2 regions of the Leptothermofonsia sp. ETS-13 genome follow, and region 2 is predicted to be linked to the other one. Evidence: riboswitches for the same ligand, from Rfam matches in the RefSeq annotation. Region 2 holds a riboswitch; the other holds the start of a gene.
The links. Region 2 has a riboswitch for cyclic di-AMP ahead of P4D80_RS24480 (hypothetical protein). Riboswitches for the same ligand answer to the same signal wherever they lie in the genome.
Positions count from the first base shown of each region.

Region 1: linked by a shared signal. The riboswitch ahead of P4D80_RS22050 (universal stress protein) and the one ahead of P4D80_RS24480 (hypothetical protein) in region 2 are both predicted to bind cyclic di-AMP.

Region 1 covers NZ_CP120836.1:4,834,394-4,840,779, reverse strand. The annotation lists gene P4D80_RS22065 (DUF2808 domain-containing protein) at 510-1,100, shown strand; gene P4D80_RS22060 (TIGR03943 family putative permease subunit) at 1,104-1,865, opposite strand; gene P4D80_RS22055 (permease) at 1,952-2,992, opposite strand; cyclic di-AMP (ydaO/yuaA leader) riboswitch at 3,714-3,844, shown strand; gene P4D80_RS22050 (universal stress protein) at 3,970-4,632, shown strand; gene P4D80_RS22045 (M48 family metallopeptidase) at 4,650-5,633, opposite strand; gene P4D80_RS22040 (S49 family peptidase) at 5,703-6,386, opposite strand, start outside.
Region 2 covers NZ_CP120836.1:5,366,865-5,373,250, reverse strand. The annotation lists gene bchD (magnesium chelatase ATPase subunit D) at 1-1,505, opposite strand, end outside; cyclic di-AMP (ydaO/yuaA leader) riboswitch at 1,675-1,849, shown strand; gene P4D80_RS24480 (hypothetical protein) at 2,022-2,438, shown strand; gene P4D80_RS24475 (ABC transporter permease subunit) at 2,345-2,782, shown strand; gene P4D80_RS24470 (ABC transporter substrate-binding protein) at 2,904-3,740, shown strand; gene P4D80_RS24465 (ABC transporter substrate-binding protein) at 3,740-4,345, shown strand; gene P4D80_RS24460 (ABC transporter ATP-binding protein) at 4,433-5,275, shown strand; gene P4D80_RS24455 (exopolysaccharide biosynthesis protein) at 5,460-6,065, shown strand; gene menD (2-succinyl-5-enolpyruvyl-6-hydroxy-3-cyclohexene-1-carboxylic-acid synthase) at 6,240-6,386, shown strand, end outside.

The DNA.
Region 1 (6,386 bases), 530 kb from region 2:
AGCATTTGGAATGTTTTACAGCCTACACCGTTTAATAGAAGTTCACTTCAAATTAAATATCAACACAAATGATTTAAGGAAAGAAACAATGAACCAGAATCTGGTATTTCTCCCGTTAGAAAACCATAAGTCAAAAACCTGATGACAACCTCCACGACAGCAAATCAGTGCGCTAGGCTAGCAATAAGTAGCTGGGCGCAATTAATTTAAGGATAATTTCGGGGGTAGAGGGGGTGAAACCCTCTGCCTGGGGGCGCAGCCCCAACCCCCCTTTAAAATTAATTGTGGCGACTTACTTACTGGATTCTGAAAAGACCTATAGCGTTCACAAATAGTTTGTGAACAAGGGGGACTTTGTCCCCACGAAGGAGTTCCACCCCCTGCACCCTGTTCAAATTTCAAGAAGGATCGCTATAGTCCTTTTCAAGGGTGTGAAGTACAGTGAGGGTGCAGAGCACCCTCACTGTACTTCACAATCACATACCTCATTCAAATGAAAACCGCTATATATGAAGATTAATTGGTCGCGGCTGGTTGCGGCATTAGCAGTTTCGGTAAGCACCTTTGGAGTGATCAACATTCCAGGGCAGGCAGTGCAATTGTCGGATGGAACGGTTGCCTTTACGGGAGCACCCAGGCTAGTGGGAGCATCTGCATCTCAGTCGGCTGCCTATTTTTGGGGTTCGTGGTATTCCTTTACCATCACTCTGCCTGAGAATGCGGGTGAACCACTGCAAAAGGTCACGATTTCCCAGGAAGATAACGTGTCTTATGCATACTTTGATCTCAGCAAAACAGAGGCCTATGAGGGCACCCGTCGTCGTTCTGAAACAAGACTGCCCATCCAAAATGTGACGCTGGATCCCAATAAACGATTAATTACCGTTCTATTTGATCCGCCCGTTTCCCCTGGAAAAACCATTACGATTGAACTATATGCCGATCGCAACCCCTATGCTGGCGGCGTTTACTTATATGGCGTAACTGCCTTCCCTGCCGGAGAAAAAGCGCAAGGTCAGTTTCTGGGGTTTGGACGCATCCATATCTATGACAGTTACGACACATTCTTTTTCAGAAGCCCATTTCGTCGCTGGCATTAGCAGTCAGTAATCGTAGGGATTCTGAGGTTCGGGAATTTCTGCAATTGATTTTGCTTCAATCACAAGCTGGCGTTTGCCTGCCAGCGTTTCTGTAACCATCTGCCCTTGAATTTCCAACCAGGTATCGGGTTTGTAGGTTTCGCGGCTCTGGGACAGTTTGACAGGTAGGCTAACCGGGTAAACATCGGCAGCGCAGCAAGTAATCACAAAGCGGGAAATGAGCAAGTACTGGTTGGGCAAATGAGGGGGATAGGTCACAAACCCCTGAACCTTTGCTTTTTGCCCCGTGTAGGCATCGGGTTCGGGATAAACCGTTAACGTCCGAATCCAATCAACCAGAGACTTGTCCTCTGACTTTTCAGATGCCCGAAACGCTTGAGGCTTGACCCGCGTGACGGTTAAGGTGTCGGCAATACCCCGATCAATCGCCGTCTGGCTGGCAAAAGCACGGGGGGTAACAACCATTCCCAGAATGGCGATCGCCAGCAGTAGCGTACTACTCCATCCCGGCGGAAGCAGGGTCAGGTGCTGGTTAGGTGCACCTCCTCGTACAGCCGGACGGCGGGCCTGCTGGATCAGCATCCATGACCTTAAACCGGCCAATATCAGAAGCGCGAGCGCAGCAGCTACCGTCAGCCACATGTAATTGGGATGAATCAGCAGGTAGAGCTTCCCAGTCAGCCAGTACTTGAGAAACAGAAGGCCCCAGGCTGCGATCGCCATTACATCTAACCAGGGAGGAACAGAGCGAAGGAGACGAGACATAGGAAAGGGGAAAGGGCGTGAGGGGTCAGGGTCTAGCAGGAAAAAAGGGGAAGGGGAGAAGGGTGAGGAGTAAGGAACGAGGAAATTCAACTCACATACAAATTCACAATCAGCGTAAACAGAAATGTCAACTGTCCCGCTAAGGCAAACAGATAAAAAACGGCTCTTGGCTTAAAGATGGAGAGCATCAGACCAACTGCCTTCAAATCGATCATGGGACCAAACACCAGAAAAGCCAGAAGCGATCCTGTAGTAAAAGTTGAGGCAAAAGACAATGCAAAGAAAGAATCAACGGTGGAACAGATCGAAACAACTGCCGCCAGCAGCATCATGGCAAGGATAGAGGTGACTGACCCCTGCCCTAAACTGAGGATAATGTCCCGCGGAACAAAGACCTGCACGATCGCGGCGATCGCGCTTCCCAAAATCAGCACCCCACCCAACTCCCGCATTTCCTGTACGGTATTTTCTATCAGCAGAATAAACTTGTAAGATAGCGGCTTGCCTGCTGTACTGGCTGCTACCATTGTCGCCTGAAGCTCAGCTACATCCAATCGTCCCAACTGTCCTGGCTCGTTTAGCCAATAGGTTCCAGACTGTAGGAGAGCAGGCGTAGAGGTACCGCCCCTATGTACGGGTGCAGAACCCTGCGCCCCTTCCCCCTTCACCGGAATTGTCCGTGCGACTGCTGGGCGCAGTAGGGGACGCAAATCTTTCTGGGCGCTGAATACCCAGCCCAGGATGGTCGCGATCGCCAGAGAAAAGCCAATTCGCATGAACACAATTTCAGGCTGGTCACGAAAAGCTGTCCAGGTCGCCCAAATCACCACGGGATTAATCGTTGGTGCTGCCAGCAGAAAGCCTATTGCCACCGAAGACGGCACTCCCTGCATCAGCAGTCGGCGGGCAACAGGCACATTGCCACACTCACACACAGGAAACAAAAAGCCAATGCAGCTTCCAACCAGAGCCCCCAGCAACGGATTTTGAGGCATCAATCGGACTAACTTGCGTTCATCGACAAAAAACAGAAGAAAGCCAGAAAACAGCACCCCCAAAAGCAGAAACGGGAATGCCTCCACCAGCAAACTCAGAAATAGCGTGAACGCACTGTTTAGTTGATTCAGATTCATGCATCCTGCGATCGCGTCATTCAGGTCATTCTACCGGAGCGTGTTCATTCTATCGGATGGGAGCTTTATTGCTTAAGGGTAAAGTAGCTTGAAATAAGCTGAGAATCTAGCATCCTACAAAATGGATTAGGAGTAAACTTTTCCATAGAAAAAGGACTCTCACAACTTTCTCCGTCCGAAAATGACTTATAGCGTCCTTCTCGAAATTTGAACGGGGTGCAGGGGTTCCACCCCTGCGTGGGGGCTTCGCCTCTACTCCCCTTGTTCACAAACTATTTGTGAACGCCATAAATTGCCATAGCAATCCTATCTGGATTGTGAAAAGACTTTCCCTGATGGAAAAGTCTTTTACAAATCACCTTTTTTATATAAATGATTTAAATTGCCAGAGTTTGAGGTTTTGTAAATAAAATCGCAACAAAAGGGAGAAACAAATGAGTTCAGTAGTGCACTCGGTATAAACAGCCATATCACCGAACTCAAAGCCCCCACTCGATTGATAAGCGATAGTGAAACTATGGTGGGAGAGATAGGCGATCAGTTTTGGATACGCTATATTAGCTACGAAACCTGATCTGGGATTCTACGAGCATTAGCCTGCGATTGTTTTTGAAATAGCAGTTTAGAACAACAGATTGGTTTAAATTTAACTAGTATTTCTGCAATGACTTAGCAGAACTTTAACCAAGTGGGTAGCCTAATCCGAATTCATTTCGACTGTGAAGTGCGGTTGAAGGATTCAGAGCGGAGGAACCAAATTCCAGGGGCTAATCTCAGGATGGCTGAGAGAGACACCTTCCAGTCTTAGCCCGTCAGCTAACTCCGTCGGCAATGGGAGGAGTACCCAAGACTATCGCTCTTGCAGCATTGGTCATTGGTGTCTCCGGGAAGACAGGAATCCTCCGGGAAAGGCTTTTGTGTCTATACCTAACCCACCTCTCCCTACTCCTTATTGTCTGAGAGGTTTAAACGTGAACACTTTATCAATGCTTGCCCGTCTTGAAGGTGCCCTGGGGCGCAACGATTTAGCCAAACGAATGGTTCTCATCCCCCAAAGCCCTGGAGTCAAAGCACGACCGACTCAGGACTTGAATTTTGTAGTGGGTTATAACGGTTCACCCAAAAGCCAGACCGCTTTAGACCTGACGCTGTGGATTGCCCATCAAACACGGCTTGCAACCCAGCAACAGGTCATCGTTCAGGTTGTATATGTGGTTGATTGGGAAGATGAGTGTGGTCAGTCGCGCATCCGCAAAGCGTCGGCAGTTGGGATGGGTAATTACCGCGAAATAGGAAACTCTCGCCAGACTTCAACCCATCGCCTAAACGGGGGAACGATCGCCGAACTGCACTCTCCATCGGAACTTTTGAGAACCCAGCAATCCTGTCAGTTTGAACAATTTGAGCAGGCAGACCGTATTCTCTGGCAGGCTCGTCACCTGGCGGAGGAATGGCGCGGTTCCCTTGAAACCCATCTGCGCTTTGGACGGGTTGCAGAGGAACTGCGTAGTGTAGTAGAAACCGAATCAGCGGCCCTCTTGCTTTTGGGTTGTGAGTCGGCTGAGAGTCCATTGATAGCACGTCTGGGAAATGATTTCCCTTGCCCGGTATTGGGAATCCCGCCTGCTCTGTAGGGGAAATCGGCAAACGATTAGCCACTGCGTTTGATGCGATCGATTTCCCGCTGAAGCTCTTCAATTTGACGACGTAAATCGTCAACTTCGGCCTGGGTTTCAGCGACATTTGATTCGGATTTTACCTCAACTTCCACTGAGCCTTCTGCTCCAGCACGGGGGTAGTTTCCTGCTTTAATTTGGCGGTATTCCTCAGAAACAGCCCATTCCTGCAAGTAAATAGCCCGTTCTACCGTAAAGGGATGGGTTAAAAATACTCCCTGAGAGAGATTGTTATAGAGCAAAAACTTGTAAATCTGATTGAGTCCGTCCTGATCCAGTTCCTGGTACTGCTGAGATTGGCGCATAAACTCATCCAGACTTAGCTCATGGGCATAATGGCTGCTGCCGCCTGCCATTTTCATCATGGAGTGCATCACCGGATTCAGCTCATCCATGACCAGCAAAGAGGCGCGATCGGCGGAAAGTTCTGCTTTGCGTAGCCACTCATAAAACGCGATCAAAAGTCCTGTTGTAATCAGTTCGCTCAATCCAAACGTCATTCTGGATAATCCAGAGACAGCAAACATCGTCCAGGTAGCCATCTGAATCAGGACAGAGTGACCACACTTGATGTGTCCCAGTTCGTGAGCAATGACCGATCGCAATTCCGCCTCACTCAATAGATCGAGTAATCCACTGTTGATTGTGAGACAGGGATAATCCTGCCCAAGCGCAAATGCATTCGCCAACGGGTTTTGAGAGATAAAAAGACTAGGCTCCGGATAAACATCCAGATCCCGCAAACACTCTCGAAAAATCTGATAAACGCTGGCACATTGTCGGGGCCCGACATGAATGCTATTACCCATCTGAAAGACAAACTGGGGACGTTCCGCCAGAAATTCCACAAATTTTCGAGCAACAAGGTCAAACCCTGGCACTCCCCGTAACGTCTGTTCGGCTTGACGATCAAGGGGATGCCGAAAAGCTGTGCTTGAAATTCCAGGATAGGTGGGCATGGGTAGGCTCCATCAAGGCAAAGGAAGTTGGGAAAGACAGGGAGCGGAAAGGTAAGCCCTGCGGCAGGTTTATTGGCTGATCGACTCACGTGGGCATAACTGAGCAACATTGCCGTAGTAAACCAGCACTGCATGGGTGATTGCCGTACAGAGGTCTCGTGTAATGGTTTTTTGCTCTTGCTCTTTTTGGGTAACCATTGACTGGTTCCCCAGCAAACCTGCCAACAAGCCCCGTTGCTGGCTGACCTGCACTACTTGATAATCGTCGCCAACTTTTGCCCGCTTGACTAGGTCTGCGATCGCCTCATCCCGGCTCTTCGTTCCATCAATGAGCTTAAACTCCTGAGCTGTTTTGTTATCAAAAATCATCGCTCCCATCTGGTCACGGATCTGCTTTTCACTAATGTTCCGCGCCCTGGCAACCCGGTTCACAAAGTTGCTGTACTCATTGTTGACTCCCTGTCGCAGCACCTTGAGTTCTTCCTCAGTGGGTTTGCGGAAAGGGTTCCCCAAATCCTTGCCCCGCCCCGCAGAAATAATAGTTTGTTGAATTCCATTGCGAGTAGTAATTCCCTGACCCAGCAGCCCACCATCTACAGCTACGGGACCGTCATAGTAAGTTAATGCCGCCCCAATCACACCAATACTACCAATCAAACTACCCGGAGCTGCGTAAATCACATCCGCACCCACCATTGACATCACACCTCCCGACGCAGACAGTCCTTCAACATAACCAACGATTGGCTGTTT
Region 2 (6,386 bases):
TTAAGCGCCATCGAACCGGATGCATCCACAACAAAGACGACTAATGCTCCGGCTTTCCGTGCCAGTCGTTTCGTCCGAATATCGCCTTCTTCGACGAAGACTCGTTTGCGAGTGGGAGTAGGGAAGCCGTTACTGCTCCCTGCCCGCTCTCGACGAGCCTTTTGGTAGGGGGCTGCTGCCCGCAGGGTTGCATCGACGGCAATCCGACGAACTTTTCCCCTGGGCAGCATGGGTTTGATGTAGCGCCCCCGGTCTTCCGAAAAGATCAGTGTGCGACTGCCTGACTTGCCCTGACGGGTCGCCATTTGAGCAAAGTAAAGGACTTCGGGGTCAAGCAGAACCCCTTCTGCATCAAAAACAAATTCCTCTGGAATGGCAGGTGGTTCCTGGGACTGGTCTTCCTCATCTTGCTTGTCTTCTTGGTCGTCCTGCTCCTGTTCAGATTGATCCTCTGGTGGTTCGGGTGGGGGCGGAGGCGGGGGTGGCTCCTGTTCTGGTGGGGGTGGAATGATGATGGAACGGGGGATGATGACCAGTTCCACCGCCCGCCGTAAATCCTCTGCATTAACTTCGGTGCGTCCTTCTAAAGCAGCATGGGCTTTGGCTACCCGGATGGCAAACAGCTCTGCTCGATGCCCCTGCACACTACCTCGCACCGCTTCGGTGACTAGATATTCGATCTGCTCTGGCTGAATTTGCACATCCTTGAGCCATTCCCGCGCCAACAGGATCTGGGTTTTGAGGGTATCGATGTCTTCGCTGTACTGGGCCAGAAATTCTTTGGGCGAGTCGGCATAGCGGGTAACTTGCTCAACGGCCTGAACGCGTTCATCAATCCCCAGTACCCGGTCGGCGGAGAGGGCGATCGCAATTCGGTCCAGCAAATGATTTCGCAAATCCCCTTCTTCCGGGTTGTAGGTTGCAATCAGCAGTGGCTTACAGGGATGTTGAAAGCTAATGCCTTCCCGCTCAATCTGGTTGCGGCCATCGGTCAAAACGGTTAGCAGTAGATTCGCAATCTGGTCATCCAGCAGATTGATCTCATCCACATACAAAACCCCCCGGTGCGCTTCTGCCAGCAAGCCCGGCTGAAAAACCGTATCTCCCTTCTTGATTGACTGGCTGACATCCACAGAGCCCAATAATCGATCTTCCGTCACCCCTAGGGGAATTTGCACAAACGGTGCTGGAATAATCTCAGTCGGCACGTCAGCCACAATATCACCTTCGGCATTGGTAAATCGTTGCAGCGTCTCGTCATCCCATTCTTCGGGCAAATTGGGATCGCAGTTGAGAGAGCCTTGCACAATTTCAATTGGCGGCAGAAGGGCGTGAAGGGCTCGCGCCATTACGGATTTTGCCGTTCCCCGCCGTCCAGCAATTACCACCCCACCCAATCCCGGATCCACTGCCGATAGGAGCAAAGCCAGCTTAATTGCCTCCTGCCCAATGACGGCAGTCAGAGGAAAGGCGAGGGGGGTAACGAGGGCGGCAACTGCTGACATGAGTCCGGTCTAAACTTGCTCCAAATCCCAGCATAGCAGGGGAAGGGTACGAGCATAGATTCGGCCTGAAGAATAACCTATCCCAGGAGTGATTGCCGCAATCTCCTATCAATGTGTTAAATTTCTGGGAAACAACCTGAGCCAGTCAGCTTAATTTGTCTCTTGCTAAGAACGTGTGAGGCTTGCGTAAGAGATGAAGCGGAGGACCCAAACTTTGGGGCGTACTCAGTTGATTTTGGATTCGCGGTTTCCAATTGCTTTGAAATCTCGAATTTAAAACTGCTGGGGGGGCATCTCTCAGCCCTAGCCCGTCAGCTAACTCCGTCAGCATTGAGGGAGGACTGAGGAGTCAACATTCCACATTGGTAATGCTTCGGCTCATCAGTGTCTCTTGCCGGGGACTGCTCAAATGACCTGCAACCGACACTGAGGAACTGAATAATGATTTTCTAAATGAATCTGGCTGCGGTCTTTGCCGCAGTGATTTAAACCAGTTGGAAAAATTCCAAAGCGTTATTGGCGCGAGATACCGTTATTCTGCCTGCCCTCGGCTTTTTAGGCATTATTTTGCTCTGGTGGGCGATCGCCCTGTTCCGGCGAGAGTTGATGCCCACACCGTTTGAAGCTTTGGTCAACAATCTGGACTTTATTCTGCATCCCTTTTACCAGCGGGGGCCAGGGGATTTAGGCATTGGCTGGCTCTTGATTGCCAGTTTGCGACGGGTGCTGATTAGTTTTTTACTGGGGGCACTGGTTGCCATTCCGGTTGGGTTTTTGATTGGGATGTCTCGCCCTATGATGCTGGCGTTGAATCCGCTGATTCAAATTCTCAGGCCGGTATCGCCCTTGCTATTTTCAATCTGGCCGATCCTTCTGCCATCTTCGTCATTTTCATCACGTCGCTATGGCCGACCATCATTAATACCGCCTTAGGGGTTTCTAGCGTTTCCCAAGACTTTATTGATGTCGCCCGCGTACTGGAAATGCCCCGCTGGCGCCAGATCTACAAAATTATTTTGCCTGCCAGTCTGCCTTACATTTTTACTGGCTTACGGATCAGTGTGGGAATTGCGTGGCTGGTGATTGTTGCTGTGGAAATGCTGACGGGGGGAATTGGGATTGGCTTCTTCGTCTGGGATGAATGGAGCCGTTTGAACCTCAGTTCGGTGTTTCTGGCGGTGTTGGTGATTGGTCTGACTGGTCTATTACTGGATTTTGCGATCGTCCAGATCCAGGCACTGGTCACCCACCGCCGCCCCGCAACTTCAAATTCTTAGGGATTAGCGATTGGCTGTTAGCTGGTGGCTACGGCGATTAGCATCCACTCTACCCTGATTGATTGCTACTCTACCCTGATTGATTGCTACTGCAACATCCAAGCATATCCAGTCATTAACGATGAGCCAACCGAATTGGACACGACGAAAATTCATGCTGGGGATGGGGGCAACAGCCGCTATTGGTGCATTTTCGTCCTGCCAGATTCGGGCTGATCGCTCCGCTCAGGGCTTGACCGAAGAAGCGAGAGCCATTCAGCCTGTGGTCAAACCAGGAGACGTGGATTATCCGGAAAAGCCGGATATCACTGTAGGCTATGTCCCCGTGAATGATTGTGCTCCGTTTGCGATCGCCTGGCAGAAAGGGTTCTTCCGTAAATATGGACTGAACGTGCGTTTGAGCCGGGAAGCCAGTTGGGCCACATCGCGTGATGGCATTATTTTTGGACGGTTGGATGCTGCACCCGTTGTCTCTGGTGCAGTCAACAACGCCCGGATTGGAGCCGAGGGAGCCCGCCATGCCCCCTTGTGTGCGGGAATGACCATCCACCGCCACGGCAACGCCATGACCATGAACAAAACCATGTGGGATTTTGGCCTGCGCCCCTGGTACGAATACAACGGCAACCTGGAAGCGTTCGGCCAGCAGTTTCGCGACTTTTTTGAAAGCCAGCCACTGGAAAACCGGGTCTGGGCCGTGGTCCTCAGTTCCTCAATTTATGAATATTTCATTCGCTACATTTCCGCCGCCGCTGGAGTAGAACCCGATAAGGAATTTCGCATTATCATCATTCCACCGCCGCAAATGGTGACCAATGTCCGTATTAGGGCCATGCAGGGTTACATGGTGGCCGAGCCCTGGAATACCCGCGCCATTACCGGCAACGCAGGGGTTGGATTTACCTTTGCCCAGGGTAAGGAAGTCTGGACTGGGCATCCCGATCGCTGTTGGGCGTGATGGAACCGTTTATCCAAAACTATCCCAAAACCTACCGTGCCCTGCTCAAAGCCATGATTGAAGCCTGCCAGTATTGCAGCAAGCCGGAAAACCAGGAAGAAGTGGCCCAACTCATCACCAATCGCTCCTTTACGGGCGCAAGACCCAAAACAGGACCGATTGATCAATTCACACGCCCAGCCATTTTAGGGGAATACAACTATGGTGGCTTTGATAGCAAAGACCGCACCGTGAAATCAGAAGACACGACCATCTTTTTCGACTTCCCCAGCAACCTTCCCAAACTGCCTGGAGAGCACTCCACTTTTCTGTGGCGATCGCACAGTATCTGGCTCATGACCCAGGCCGCCCGCTGGGGACAGATCAAAGAATTTCCCGCCAATGCCGAAGAACTGGCCACAACCGGATGGCGAACCGACCTCTATCGCGAAGTTGCCGCCGATACGGGAATCGAATGCCCCAAAGAAGATTACAAAGTTGAAACTCCCGAAGTGTTTATCGATCAAAAAGGCTTTGACCCCAGCGACCCAATCGGTTATCTCAACAGCTTTGAAATTCGGGCAAACCGCCCAACTAGGATTTATACCTATAGCCACCAGGCTTAGGACGGGGTGCAGGGGTGGAACCCTCTCCCCTCTCCAACTAACAACCCCTACCCTTACCCGTTACTCCCCGCACTCATAGGAGACATCATGGTGAAATCAACATTGCACTCCGCCAGCCTTTACTCTAAAAAAGCGACTGAATCTGAGTTTTTGAAGATTGAAAATCTAATGAAAGCCTATCCAACTCCCGATGGTGGAGCATTTGTTGTGTTGGATAATGTCAGCCTCGATGTACAGGAAGATGAATTCGTTTCATTAATTGGGCATTCCGGTTGCGGTAAGTCAACCTTGCTCAAGATTGTGGCGGGTTTGGAGCGGGCAACTTCTGGCCTGGTGACGCTGGAAGGTAAGGAAATTCGCAAACCGGGGTGCGATCGCATGATGGTTTTTCAACATTACTCTTTGCTGCCCTGGCTGACGGTGCGCGAGAATGTGCGGTTGGCGGTGGATGAAGTCCTCGAAGGGCTCTCCAGCAGCGAAAAAGCTCGCATCGTCAATGAACACCTGGCAATGGTGAATTTGACAGCGGCAGCGAACAAATATCCCGATGAAATTTCAGGTGGTATGAAACAGCGGGTTGGTATTGCCCGCGCCCTTGCTATTCGACCGAAGATGTTACTAATGGATGAACCGTTTGGTGCCCTTGATGCCCTGACACGCGGCAAATTACAAAAGCAGGTACTGGACATCTGGGAAAGCCATCGTCAGGCGGTCATGATGGTGACCCACGATGTCGATGAGGCGATTTATATGTCCGACCGAATCGTTATGATGACCAATGGACCATCCGCCCAGATTGGCGAAATTTTGGAGGTGCCCTTCAGCCGTCCCCGCGATCGCCAGCAGTTGCGAGAATCTCCCGAATACTACGACTTGCGTAATCATGCACTCAGCTTTTTAGATCACTATTTCAATAGTGATGAGGAATGAAGGAGAAACAACCAGATCTCGGCGTTGCTGAAAAGCAGTGTGAATCGAAACGAAGTTTCGAGCATACAGCACCTATTTCATACCCAAATTCAGCAACGCCCAGATCTCACCCCAATAGACTAATGACGATCGCAGACCTCCTGGATTAGAGTGTAATCGGTTGTTTCCGCGCTTGCCCCTGTTCATGCATCTGAGATTTTCGCAAGACCTCGCAGCCCTGTTAAAACTGCTGGCAGAAAAACCATTGACTCTGCGAGATATTACGGCGGAAACTTCAGAACGCGGGTTTAGCCTCATCATTGGTTTGCTGGCTCTCCCATTTTTGCTGCCCATGCCACCGGGGTTTGCTGGACCTCTGGGGTTTGGCTGTCTTATCCTGGCATTGCAAATGGCACTGGGGCGCAAATCTCCCTGGCTCCCAAAGCAAATTGCCCAACTCAAATTCCCCAACTGGCTGGTTCTCAACCTGCTCAACACCTTGCAACGACTAACCAGCTTCCTGGAAAAAATTGCCCGGCCCCGATTCCGTTGGCTGGCTGAGAGCCATCACATCTGGCAGCTCAACGGCATCTGTATTGCCTGGCTGGCTTTTCTATTGATGTTACCCATCCCCTTTACCAACCCAATTCCGACGGTTGGTATTTTGTTGCTGGCAGTTGCCACCTTAGAAGAAGATGGCCTGCTAATGTGTATTGCCTATGGCCTGACGATCGCCATTACTCTACTCGTCATTGGCATTGCCTATGCCCTCTGGATCTCACCCACTCTAATCCAAAACCTGTTTAGCTGATTACTCAAACAGCTCAAAGGGGTTCCCTGATCTTTAGGGTAGGAGAGAAAAGCATCGCTGCCTTTTCCTCTCGTAGAACCCAAAATTCTGCGATTTGGATACGACTAATTGGCGATAGGCTATAGGCTGGGAATCTTACCCAAACCGGATTTTCCCTCGCCTATTGTCCGATTCATGTCGATCGATTTCAGAAACACGAACCTCATCTGGACTTCTATCCTGGCAGAAACCCTACACTTGTTAGGGTTGACCACCGCTATCGTTTGCCCTGGGTCGCGCTCTGCACCGCTGGCAATTGCCTTTGCCAATCATCCTGAAATT